DNA from 4 places in the Brevibacillus sp. AG162 genome. Region 1 is predicted to be linked to each of the others. Evidence: riboswitches for the same ligand, from Rfam matches in the RefSeq annotation. Region 1 holds a riboswitch; each other region holds the start of a gene.
What was found. Region 1 has a riboswitch for S-adenosylmethionine ahead of FB479_RS01820 (homoserine dehydrogenase). Riboswitches for the same ligand answer to the same signal wherever they lie in the genome.
Positions count from the first base shown of each region.

Region 2: it holds a riboswitch for S-adenosylmethionine, as region 1 does, so the genes downstream of both, FB479_RS13655 (ABC transporter permease) here and FB479_RS01820 (homoserine dehydrogenase) in region 1, are expected to answer to the same signal.
Region 3: it holds a riboswitch for S-adenosylmethionine, as region 1 does, so the genes downstream of both, FB479_RS26300 (homocysteine synthase) here and FB479_RS01820 (homoserine dehydrogenase) in region 1, are expected to answer to the same signal.
Region 4: it holds a riboswitch for S-adenosylmethionine, as region 1 does, so the genes downstream of both, metH (methionine synthase) here and FB479_RS01820 (homoserine dehydrogenase) in region 1, are expected to answer to the same signal.

Region 1 is NZ_VFNO01000001.1:392,943-396,141, reverse strand. It holds gene FB479_RS01825 (CapA family protein) at 1-310, shown strand, start outside; gene FB479_RS01820 (homoserine dehydrogenase) at 373-1,638, opposite strand; SAM riboswitch class I at 1,725-1,836, opposite strand; SAM riboswitch class I at 1,902-2,008, opposite strand; gene FB479_RS01815 (DinB family protein) at 2,227-2,742, opposite strand; gene FB479_RS01810 (cyclase family protein) at 2,848-3,199, opposite strand, start outside.
Region 2 is NZ_VFNO01000003.1:808,589-811,787, reverse strand. It holds gene FB479_RS13660 (ABC transporter permease) at 1-228, opposite strand, end outside; gene FB479_RS13655 (ABC transporter permease) at 233-1,165, opposite strand; SAM riboswitch class I at 1,275-1,379, opposite strand; gene FB479_RS13650 (sulfite exporter TauE/SafE family protein) at 1,504-2,295, opposite strand; gene FB479_RS13645 (MBL fold metallo-hydrolase) at 2,327-3,199, opposite strand, start outside.
Region 3 is NZ_VFNO01000012.1:77,650-80,848, forward strand. It holds gene FB479_RS26290 (SCO family protein) at 1-265, opposite strand, end outside; gene FB479_RS26295 (rhodanese-like domain-containing protein) at 346-657, opposite strand; SAM riboswitch class I at 970-1,076, shown strand; gene FB479_RS26300 (homocysteine synthase) at 1,168-2,472, shown strand; gene FB479_RS26305 (ArsR/SmtB family transcription factor) at 2,629-3,199, shown strand, end outside.
Region 4 is NZ_VFNO01000003.1:121,271-124,469, reverse strand. It holds gene metH (methionine synthase) at 1-2,019, opposite strand, end outside; SAM riboswitch class I at 2,136-2,237, opposite strand; gene FB479_RS10410 (YjcZ family sporulation protein) at 2,451-2,558, shown strand; gene FB479_RS10405 (YcdB/YcdC domain-containing protein) at 2,626-3,199, opposite strand, start outside.

The DNA of each region.
Region 1 (3,199 bases):
CCACGTACTTCAAGGCTTTGAACGATACAACGACAAATGGATTTCGTACAGTCTTGGCAATTTCATTTTCACACGATCAAACGAGCCTAAGACATGGGAGACGATGGTCCTGCAAGCAAGCTGTACGAAAAACGCTGATTGTGAGCTGACGATGCTCCCCGTTCACGCAGAATTGGGACAAGCCGTACCGATGAACGAAAGCAACGGCGCTGCCCTGCTAAAACGCATTGAATCCATTTCGGAGAGTGTCGACATACAAAGTGACGGGCGTGTACAGCCGCGTGCAAAAGCAGTGGAGACTGCCCCCTGACAAAAGAAGCCGTGTTTCCAGGTAACTAGAAATACGGCTTTTCTTCTTATTATTCCTCTAACTTACGCAGATTCGATAATGGGGAAGCAGCGCACATCTAAGCCAAAATCATTTTTCAATAGGGACTCATGCTCTTCATTGATTCCTGTCACGATCAAACCTGCACGCAAGACGCCACCCAAGTCGAATTGGACTTTTAGCTTATGCACGTTTACTCCTGCCTGCTGAAGGAAATGCAAGACACGATCTGGCGTAGCAGTATGACATGAGCCCTCAAGATAGCAGAGGACGTGTTCTGCCGAGTCCAACGTGACTCCAGCTTTGTCAGCCGTTTTTTCTTTCCAGGTAGGATGCGGTGTGAATGGCTGCGTCAATAAATAGGCCAAATCCTCGACGACAGCACTTGCTGTAGGGAGCTCTCCTGCCCCTCTTCCTGTAAACAACAAGTCTCCCACGATGTTGCCGGATAGTTGTACAGCATTAAACGCGTCGTGGATTTGTGCCAACGGATGGCTCAGCGGAAGCATGGTTGGTTCAACAGATAGGCGAATTCCTTTTTCAGCTTGATAGGCCTGCGCGATCAGCTTGATCCGGTACCCCAGCTCGCTCGCAATCCAAATGTGACCTGCTGACAAATCTGCAATTCCTTTGCGAACAACATCAGCTAAAGGCAGCGATTCCCCGTAAACAAGCTGTGCCAAGATATACAACTTGTACATAGCATCAAAGCCTTCCACATCCGAGCGAGGGTCTGCTTCCGCATAGCCAAGCTCCTGCGCTTGCTTGAGCACCTCCTGGTAAGAGAGCTGCTCTGCCTCCATTTTCGTCAAAATGAAATTCGTTGTTCCGTTGAGAATACCGCGAACCCCTTGAATATCGTTCGTGCGAAGGAACTGCCTGAGCACGCTCAAGATCGGGATGCCCCCTGCGACACTCGCTTCATAGGCAAGATGTACTTGATGCTGATTTGCCAAATCGACTAGCTCTGTTCCTTTTTTCGCCAGGAGTTCTTTGTTGGCAGTTACTACATGGCAGCCCTTTTCGATCAAAGCACGGACGTAGTCATAGGTAGGTTCTACACCGCCCATGACCTCCACCACGATGTCCACATCGCTTCTTAATACATCCTCAAAGTCAGTTGTCAGTAAAGCAGGGTCGACTTGAACCGCCCGCTCTTTTTCCGAGTCACGTACCAATGCTTTGACGATCTCAATTCGTTTTCCCAGACGAGAAGCCAACTTCTCCTGTTGCGAACGGATCGTTTTGATTACGCCTCCACCCACTGTTCCCAATCCCAATAATCCCACGCGTACCACTTCTGCACTCATTCTGACCACCCCATACCCCGAATTTTAGATAAAAAGAAAAGCCATCTTCGATAAGAAGAAGGCTTGTTAGCAGCTAATGCTCCCCCTCCTTATCTCCCAGGACGTATATGTCCTGCAGGAATTGGCACCTTGTCACAAAATATGTGTGACGGTTGCCGGGCTTCATCGGGCCAGTCCCTCCACCTCTCTGGATAAAGAAAATATGAAATTGAAAAAACCTTCTTCGCTAAGAAGAAGGTTCATCTACTAATGGAGTAACCCGCTTCTTATCTTTCGAGACGAAACGTCTCGCAGGAATTGGCACCTTGTCGCAATATGCAACGGTTGCCGGGCTTCATCGGGCCAGACCCTCCACCTCTCTGGATAAGAACCATTTATGCTGTTGAGCTTTATTCTAAGAAATTCCAAGGCAAGCGTCAACAAAATTCTTTCTTTTCTGATTGCATGCTGATTTGGCAAGGCTTTCAGTTGTGGGTGAACAGGCTTTCTACCTCTTCCATACTGCAGCACGTGCAATGAAACACGCCCTAAGGAACCTGTTTCCACCTATGAAATTGTCTTTTCTCACTTCTACTCTCAGATTTTGCCTTACCCCAAATACCGCTCTTTTAAAATGGTACTGTGGTGAGCTTCATGTCCTGCAATCGCATAGGCCAACGTCCTTGCAGATAGCTTGTTTCCGTTGGCAAGTCCTGTACGCAACCACGCTTCTGGAGAGATTCCGCGGACCTGCGCGATGGTGGAGGCCCGGACAGCCTTATACTCTTCCAATAAATCTGAGAAGTCTCTTAGCTGAAAACATCCGTGTTCGACAAAAGCATTCTCATCAAAACCGACGAGGGGTGTCTGATCTCCTCTCGCGATTCTCAGCAAACGATAGCTCATGATGCGTTCTGCATCGACGAGATGACCCAAAACCTCTTTTACCGTCCATTTGCCTGGTGCATACCGATAATCAATTTGCTCGGGCGCAAGTGACGAAAATAGCGCTACTTGCCTCTCTCCTTGCTGCGTGAGGATCGTTTGCAGCTCCCCCTCTGGTACAAGTCCAATATAATAGTCGAAATAAGCAGCGTATTCATCGCGCTCTGGTCGTCTGAGCATGTGCTTCCCACTCCTCGTTATTTATTTTATCTGCAAAAAAGCCACGCTTACACCAAGCCCACTATGAATGAACCCGCCTGATCTTCATAGGGGTGACTGTCACCATTACACGCTATGTAAGCCTTCAAACAATAGGACCCTTGCCGGGGCTGCATCCGTGCCGATCAGCTTGAGTGGTGCAGCTACCAGAAAATACTCACCTGGCGGGACCTCTGCGAGCCGCAAGCCTTCCACGACAATGACTCCCGCTGCAAACAGCTTTTTATGTGTGGGGTGCCCTTCCTGGCTGCGTTCGATTCCAAGTGCATCGGTACCAATGCCCCGTACCCCCAGCTCACTTAAATATTCCGCACCTTCCTCTGACAGAAAGATGAATTCAAAAGAAAACGCCTCTTCAAATGAGTTTTTCGTTTTAAACAGGACAAAATCTCCTTGCGCAAGATCGAAGCTCTCCAAG
Region 2 (3,199 bases), on a different contig from region 1:
CAATGACTGTTCATGCGGGCTGTGAGGAACGAGCATCGGACCGATGATCGAGAGGGTCACCACTGCCATGAGCAGGAAGAACCCGAGCATTGCCAGCTTGTTACGGCATACCCGCTGCAATACCTCCTGCCAATAACTAAGACTGGGACGTTCCCGAATTTCTTCGGAAAGCCGGTTTCGGTCGACCGGTCGAAACAGGGAATCCAGTTGTGTTGCCTGATTGGCCATAACGCTACTTCCCTCCACTCGTCAATCTGATGCGCGGGTCAATCACCCTATACAGCAGGTCGATGATGTACAAAGTAAAAATGAGTACAAAGCTGTAAAACACTGTCATTCCCAAAATAACGGGATAATCGCGGTTAAAAATGCTTTCCACGAAGTATTTGCCGAGCCCGGGAATGGCGAAAATCTTTTCCACCACAAAGGTTCCGGTCATCAGGTTGGCAAACAGCGGACCGATAAAGGTAAGAACCGGCAGGATGGCATTGCGCATCCCGTGTCGAACGACAATCGTAAAGGTGCCGAGCCCTTTCGCCTCCGCCGTGCTTATGTATTCCTGCTGCCAAACCTCAAGCATGCTGGCTCGGACGAAACGGGCGATAATGGCGAGCGGACCGATAGCGAGCGCAAGCGTTGGAAGAATCGAGTGTTCCCAGCTCCCCCACGCAGCAACAGGAAAAAGCTCCCATTTGACAGCCAAGTACTTGATCAACAGTGGCGCCAGAATAAAACTGGGGACGGAGATCCCAATGATGGCTGCAAACATGGACAAGAAATCCAAGGTTCGATTGTGATAGAGTGCCGCTACAATTCCCAGTGTGATTCCACCTGCCAGCGCGACAATAAACGACTGGAGTCCCAGGACAGCCGAGGCGGGAAATCCTTCTGCAATGAGCGTGTTCACATCTCTCGTCTTCGACTGGATTGAGGGCCCCAAGTCAAATTGCAGCAATCCTTTCAGATAGAGCAGATACTGTACCGTGATTGGCTGATCCAGGTTGTACTCCGCCCGCATGTTCTTCACCACTTCTTCGGGAAGCATTTTGGCGTCAGATGCGAACGGGTCACCCGGAATCAGGTGCATGGTCACAAACGTTACTGTGACAATGATCCACAGGGTAACGATCATGAGAAAGCCACGCTTGACCGCATAATGAAGCACGTTGTTTCCTCCTTAACATAAAAATAAGTAAACAGATATGAATACTACGAATTAAAAATAGAGAAAACCCCTCTCCGAAAAGAAGAGGGGCGATTTCGCGGTTCCCACCTTCTTATCTCGCAGAATACATCCGCAGGAATTGGCACCGTAAGGTCAATTAGACCAAGGTTGCCGGGTTTCATCGGGCCAGTCCCTCCACCACTCTTGATAAGAATGTTCTATGAAATTTAATTTCATCGTAAAATTCTTTTTTATCTTATCACTTTACTCGGATATGTCAACGCTGTTCCATGACAATTGATTTTTCTTTATTTTTGCTTTATGGAAAAAGTAAATCTTCACACCCCTATGAAAATGAAGATGTCGGCCCAAATCTTAATCGTGGTTCCTAGGATCAACAAGGCAAGAATGGTTTGGAGAATCCGGGTGTTCAACCGTTTGCTGACCTTCGTACCGATGGGCGCTGCCAGGATGCTGGCGATTACCATGACCACGGATGGCCACAGCAATATGTCCCCCGCCATCCATTTCCCAACCGTCGAACCGATGGAGGAAAGAAACGTAATAGCAAGAGAGGAAGCAATCGTTACTCTTGTCGGAATCTTGAGGATGATCAACATGATGGGAACCAAAATAAAAGCGCCAGCTGCCCCGACAATTCCGGAGGCGCCCCCGACAACCAAAGCGGATAATACGGCTGTTGGTTTATGAAAGATAACCTCGGTCTGTTCTCGTTCGTCCACTCGCTTTTTTGGCAGGAACATCAAGATTACAGCTATGGTGGCCAGAATGGCGTAAACGATATGGATGGCTTCAGCCGAAAGAAATTTCCCTCCATACCCTCCAAGCAAACTCCCGACAATAATGGCACTTCCCATGTACAGAACCAGCTGGTAATGAATAAGCTTATCTTTGCGCAGAGACCAAACAGCAGCCAGAGTGGCAAAAAATACTTGGACGGCACTTATTCCGGATACTTCGTGAGCCGTGTAAGCAACGAATCCAAGGGCGGGCGGAATGTACAAAAGCATCGGATACTTGATGATGGAGCCCCCGATTCCGACGAGACCAGAGATAAACGATCCCGCGAAACCGATAACAAACAGTGTGATCACAAGGTCGATAGTCATAGGCTCACCCTTTGCAACACCTCGCTTCGTTTTATTCTCGTTCTACGAGTGCCAAGCCGTCTAGTTGCCATTTCAAGATTCCGCCGCTTAAATTCATGACATCCTTAAATCCGTTTGCCTGAAGAATGCTTGCGCCTATGGCGGATCGGGCACCGGAACGGCACTGTACGAGAAGCGGCTTGTCGTGAGGAATCTCATCCAGCCGCATTGCGAGTGTACCGAGCATGACGTGCTGTGCGTCCGGAATGTGTCCTTCCTTCCACTCAGCTAGATTACGTACATCTACTACATGAACCTCTCCCTTTTCCACCCTTTCTGCAATCTCTAACGGTGTTACCTCTTCGATTGTCTCGAGCGAAGACTCTTCCCTTTCCAGTAGCTTACCGCTATCGATAAAGCCCGTAACACGATCAATCCCTACGGAATGCAAGGCTTGCAAAATCCCGTCCAGCTCATCTGGAGCGGCCAGGATGTGAACCGGGCGATTGTAATCGACGATCCAGCCCGCCCAGTTGGCAAATGATTTGTTAAAAGGAATATGAAGTGTTCCCGGCAAATGCCCCTTGGAAAATTTCTGGAAAGGACGCGTATCCACAATTTGACCGTTTTCCAGCGATTCCTTTACCGCTTCAATCGAGTTGAACTCTTGGATAACAGGGAGTTCCTTGAGCAATGCAGGGCCTTCTTTATTCACGCGTTTCATCACTGCAAAATACTTCGGTGGCTCTGGTTGTCCATCCAGGAGTGCCTTGACGAATTCCTCTTCATTGGAGTGTGACATCGCCCAGTTAAAGAGCTTTTCATAACCGACGGTAGAAGACGGCACGGCTCCCAGTGCTTTCCCGCAAGCACTCCCTGCGCCATGAGCTGGCCATACCTGCATATAATCCGGCAGCTGCTTGAA
Region 3 (3,199 bases), on a different contig from region 1:
TGGTAGCCGGACAAATATCCGGGCACTTGGTAAACATAAACTCCACCAGTCTTACCTTGCCAGCACTTTCATTAAATGTATAGGTTGTTCCGTCACTGTTGTCCAAGGTGAAGTCTGCGATGGGCTTCAACACTTCGATCTTTTCTTGTGTCATGTACTTATAACCAAATACTCCGACGATAGCCAAAATGATAATACCAGCTAATACAGGAAACCAATGTTTCTTCATCGCAGATTCCTGCTGCAATTGTGTTCCTTCACTCATGGGTTGCTTCCTCCCTGCTTGTCCCATGCGTGATGCCTCCTGATTCACGCGGGAGGCATTCACACTGTTTCTTTACCATCTTACTGTTCCACTTCACCTGGCCATGCGAGCATGCCGCCAACCATATTCGCCACGTCATACCCTTGTGCACTCAAATACTCTGTAGCTGTATTGCTTCTGGCACCACTGCGGCAAACCATCACAATCGGAATGTTCTTATCCAGCTCATCGATACGGTGCGGCAAAAAGCCGAGTGGGATCAGCTTTGCCTCTTTGATGTGACCTGCATTCCACTCATCGACTTCGCGTACATCAATGACTTGCAGTTCCTCTTTGGCTTCCAGCTTTTCCAACAGCTCTTGTGGTGTAATTTCTTTTACTCCATGGCTCATCGCTATTTATCCTCCTATATGTACGATCAGATCAGTTGTAACCACCTCCATGATATCACACGCTTTTTTACTTTTCTAACGCGAAGAGCACCTGGCTTCACCTATGCGCTCTTGCTCCCTATTTTCTACCATTATCTCCCATTTCGCTGCGGCAGTAGCCACACGGGATGTGAACAGCTTGAGACAAAACCGTTACAAATTAATGGCATGAGTGAACACCTTTCATCCATATATACACAAAATCCTCCCCGATAACTGTATATTTCACATTGACAGCGAGGTTTTATTTTCATACAATTACGACAACAATCATTATCATCAAGAGCGGTGGAGGGACAGGCCCTACGAAACCCGGCAACCAGCAAACTAGCTGCATGGTGCCAATTCCTGCAGAATCCAGTGATTCTGAGAGATGAACAAAAGCCCGTGCATGATCGGAGCCCTTCTTCTTCTCAGGAGAATGCTCCGTTTTTTTATTAGCCGATTTCCATAGTAAAAGGAGAGATGGACATGTCCGATCAACAACAATGGAAGCCAGAAACACTTGCGGTTCACGGCGGGCAGGAGGTTGACCCTGTAACAGGCTCACGTGCTGTTCCGATCTATCAGACGACCTCCTATGTTTTCCGCGATACAGAGCATGCAGCGAATCTGTTTGGCTTAAAAGAGTTTGGGAATATCTATACACGCATCATGAATCCGACGCAGGATGTGTTTGAGAAGCGTGTTGCCCTGCTCGAAGGTGGTGTTGGTGCACTCGCGACCGCATCCGGGCAAGCTGCCATTACATTCGCCATCTTGAATATTGCGCATGCAGGAGACGAGATTGTTGCTTCCAGCAGCCTCTACGGCGGTACCTACAACCTGTTCGCTCACACGCTTCCCCGCCTCGGTATCAAGGTTCATTTTGCTGATCAATCCAATCCGGAAAATTTCCGTGCCTCTATCAATGAAAAGACAAAAGCCGTGTTTTGCGAGACAATCGGCAATCCGCGCATTGATGTCGCCGATATTGAGGCCATCGCCGATATTGCCCACGAAAATGGCGTACCTTTAATCGTAGACAACACCTTCGCGACTCCGATTTTGTGCCGTCCTTTTGAGCACGGGGCCGATATTGTCGTGCACTCCACCACCAAATTCATCGGCGGCCACGGAACAGCCATTGGCGGTATCATCGTAGACTCAGGAAAATTCGACTGGAACAACGGGAAATTCCCTGGCTTGACTACACCAGATCCAAGCTACCATGGTGTCGTCTATACAGAAGCTGTTGGTCCACTCGCCTATATTATCAAGGCACGCGTCCAGCTCCAGCGCGATATCGGCGCTGCCGTCGCTCCGATCAACTCGTTCTTGTTCCTGCAAGGATTAGAAACCTTGCATCTGCGCATCGAGCGGCATAGCCAGAACGCCTTGGCAGTAGCCCAGTTCCTCGCCAATCACTCTGCTGTAGAGTGGGTGAATTATCCGGGACTGGAATCAGACTCTCAGCATGAATTGGCACAAAAATATTTTCCAAAAGGTGCTGGCGCGATCCTGACATTTGGAATTCGCGGTGGCGTTGAGGCAGGAAAAACATTGATCGAGTCAGTGAAGCTGTTCTCCCATCTCGCAAATGTAGGGGACTCCAAGTCACTCATCATTCATCCAGCGAGCACAACACATCAGCAGATGACGGAAGAAGAGCAGGCAGCCGCCGGAGTGACCCCGGGACTTATTCGCCTCTCCGTCGGCACAGAGTCGATCGACGATATCATTTCTGATTTGGAGCAAGCGCTGCAGCGTGCGTCGAAATTATCCACGGTAGGCTAGCCATACCTTTGACAGGACAGAAGAATCACGTGATCTCTTCGGATAGAGATTGGTGATTCTTCTTTTCCTTTTCTATTTTCGTTCGAAAAATATTGAATTTTACATTCGGAATTTATAAAATACATAATCATGTACAAATTTTGGAAGGATGGTCACATGAAAATTTTGAACATTGGCAGTGAACGAACAACTTATCGGGTGGAGGTCACGTACTCTCCTTTATTCGAAGCTTCCTTGGGAATCGCTGCCGCTACCTACGATCAATTGCATCACACGATGGAACACCCTCCTGCCTACTGGCGTCAACTGTTGGACGAGCTGTCCCCTTCTGTACGGCAAGAGGTCGACTATGCGAAGGAGCACAATACGTGGAAGACGCTTTTGCAACTGCTCGATCTTTGCCCTTTCGCTGATCTGGATTCCTTTCTCTCGTATGTCAGAGAGCTCTCAACAGAACAGCTCCGATACGAGGCCCTCCCTTATCTAGGTGAAAACATGCAGGATGCACGGCGGAATGCTGCACGAGGAAGCAAAGACGCTTGCGCCGCTTTGCAGAAAGCGTGCCGCGCGCACCTCTTTTTTGAATCGTATATCGGACATATGACTTCCGTGGATGCAGAAGAGCTGCGAGGTCATATTCTCCGATTGATGGAAGGCTGGTATACCACTCATATCAAGCCGCATGAGGAAGAAATCGTTCGCATGCTAGAACGGGATTGGTCGCAAA
Region 4 (3,199 bases), on a different contig from region 1:
GTTGAACAAGCGACCGACCTCTTCCATCCCTGTCATCAGCGGACCGTTGATGATCTCGAGCGGTGTGTATTTATCCAGAGCCAGCTTCAGGTCTTCCACCAGACCATCCTTGGAGCCTTCGACTACATAACGAGCCAAGCGTTCTTCGAGCGTTAACGAGGAGACTTCCACGCGGACTTCCTTTTTCTTTTGGCGATAAAATTCGGTGAAGGCCGCCAATGTCTCATCATTTGTCTCGAATAGTAGGGCTTCTGCCAGCTTTCTCTCGTTTTCTGGAATCGAAGCGTAGCGCTCCAGCTTTTCCGTGTTGACGATGGCGTAATCAAGCCCTGCGAGAGTGGTGTGGTACAAGAAGACCGCATTCAGCACTTCCCGACCCGCAGGAGGCAAGCCGAAGGAAACGTTACTGACACCCAGGATCGTCTTGCAAGCAGGCATCGCCTGTTTGATCAAACGAATGCCTTCTACCGTTTCCTTTGCAGAGCCAATGTATTGTTCATCCCCTGTCCCTACTGGAAAGACGAGTGGATCGAAAATAATATCCTGTGGCTTAATTCCATACTGGTTGACGAGAATGTCGTATGAGCGCTGCGCGACCTCCAGCTTCTTTTCGCGAGTGACAGCCATACCCGCTTCCTCGATCGTTCCGACGACAACAGCGGCACCGAATTTGTGAATAAGCGGCGCCACTTCCTCAAAACGCTCCAACCCGTCTTCCAGGTTGATCGAGTTGAGAATGGCCTTCCCTTGCGAATAGCGAAGTCCCAGCTCCATGACCTTGGCATCTGTCGAGTCGATCATGAGGGGCGCTTTTACTTTTTTCACGATGAACTGTAGGAATTTTTCCATATCTTCGTATTCATCACGGTCGGGGTCAGCCAAGCATATATCGATGACATGTGCGCCGCGCTTCACTTGGGCCCGGGCAATATCAGATGCTTCTTCATAGTGACCAGCTGCAATCAGATCACGGAATTTTTTGGAACCGATGACATTGGTCCTCTCCCCTACCAGCAGGGGACGATTATCATCTTCGACGTAAACGACCTCAATCCCGGAGACCGCGCTCAGCGGTTCTACATCTGCACTGCGCGGCTTGCAGTCTTTCAAGGCTTCTGCCATCGCTTGAATATGGGCTGGTGTTGTTCCACAGCAACCGCCAGCGACGTTTATCCAGCCCTGTTCAGCGAACGCCCGCATTTTCGAAGCGAGTCCCTGTGGCGTTTCATGGTAATGGCCGTTCTCGTCTGGCAAGCCTGCGTTCGGATAACAGCTGACCGCACATTGGGCTATTCCAGACAGTGTCCGCAGATGATCACGCATGAACTCTGGTCCTGTCGCACAATTCAGACCAATAGAGACTGGCTTTATATGCTCCAAGGAGATGTAAAACGCCTCGATGTTTTGGCCCGCCAGCGTTGTGCCCATCGGCTCAATCGTACCTGACAGCATCATGGGGAGCTCCTGCCCAAGCTCTTCAAAAGCTTTGCGAATCCCGATTCCGCCAGCCTTGACGTTCAACGTATCTTGCGAGGTTTCCAAAAGAAGAACATCGGAGCCACCGATAATCAGACCTTTTGCCTGACGATAATACGCCTCGACCAGTTCTTCGAAAGTGACACCGCCTGTCAACGAAAGGGTTTTGGTCGTCGGTCCCATTGCACCTGCTACATAACGCGGCCACTCCTCCGTGGAATAGGCATCCACCGCTTCTCTGGCCAAGCGAGCTGCCGCTATATTGATCTCAAGGTCTTTCTCTGGCACATCGTACTCGGCCAAAACGATGGAAGCAGCACCAAACGTATTTGTCTCGACGATGTCTGCGCCCGCCTCTAAATATTTCTCGTGAATCGAACGGATCACATCTGGTCTTGTCAGGTTCAGAAGTTCATTACAGCCATCATAGGCTTCACCGCCGAAATCATCGGCAGTCAGGTTCGCCTGTTGAAGCATGGTGCCCATTGCACCGTCCAGAATCAGAATTTTCCGGGAAAGCTGTTCGCGAAAAGTTGGTTTCATTGACGTGCCCCTTTTCTCCCTTGCATCGGCTTATTCTCCGTAATTGGGTAAACAAAAAAATCCTCTTCTTTGAAAGAAGAGGATTTGTCAGCAGATACGTTAACGCCTGAGACATCCTCTTATCTTTCAAAGCACGTAGCTTTGCTGGAATTGGCACCGGATTTTTACCGGTTGCCGAGGCTTCATCAGGCCAGTCCCTCTGCCTCTCTGGATAAGAGTCGTACACTTGTCATTTAGTTGTTTTACGAAATGTCTTGAATGTTTGCAAGTATCTTAACACCCCCTTTGTCTCCCCGTCAATTGTGAATTGTCTATTTTTTGCTGAACCTCTTCTCTTTCGCGCCCATTTTTGTCTAAGCTGGGCATCCGCCCAGTCCAATATCGGCATTCGTGTATAGACTGGAGTATAACGGAAAGGAGGGGAAACAAAGATGAGTACATCTTACTGCGGAAACGGATTCTTCGGTGACTGCTTCGCAATCGTGCTCGTGCTGTTTATCCTGTTGGTAATTATTGGGTGTTCGTGTGACGACTGTTAGATAAGTGTGTAAAAAAGGCTATCCCAAAAGCCATGAGGAATGGCTGCGGGATAGCCTTTTTTTCTTGTTATTTGGTGATGATCTTGCCTGTCACGGCATCCAGAGTAATATATTTAAGCGCCAGCTTTTCGTCACTCCACGGCACATACGCCAGCTTTGGTTGAGATAATTTTCGCCCATCCACATCTTTCATCAAATAGACCAGCTTCAAAGGCATGACGCGTAAATACACTTCAACAGCCTTGTCTTTCGAAACGATCTGGTCGGATGCTGGAAGCTCCACCACCTTGTGTGTCTCTCTGTAGTTGTGAAACATTGTCACTTTGCCAGAAGACGGATCGACTGTTACCGAATAAGCCGCTTTTTGCGCTCGATCCTGTACAGGAATGCCATCCTTGCTGATGAAATATCTGAATTCCCATTCGCCCGATGACACAGGATTCGCTTCGCCTGGCTGTATAACTTGTGCCAACTGCACTTCTTTTACGCCTGGATCGACGTATTTATGCAGAAAGGCGAGTGCAGCCTCTTCCGCTTGCTCGCGTTTGACTGTCACTGCTGTATTAGAACGCGGTGTTCCCAGCCCGACGACACTGCCTGTTTCTGCAAGGACTTCTACGCCGATATACTTGTCATTTTTA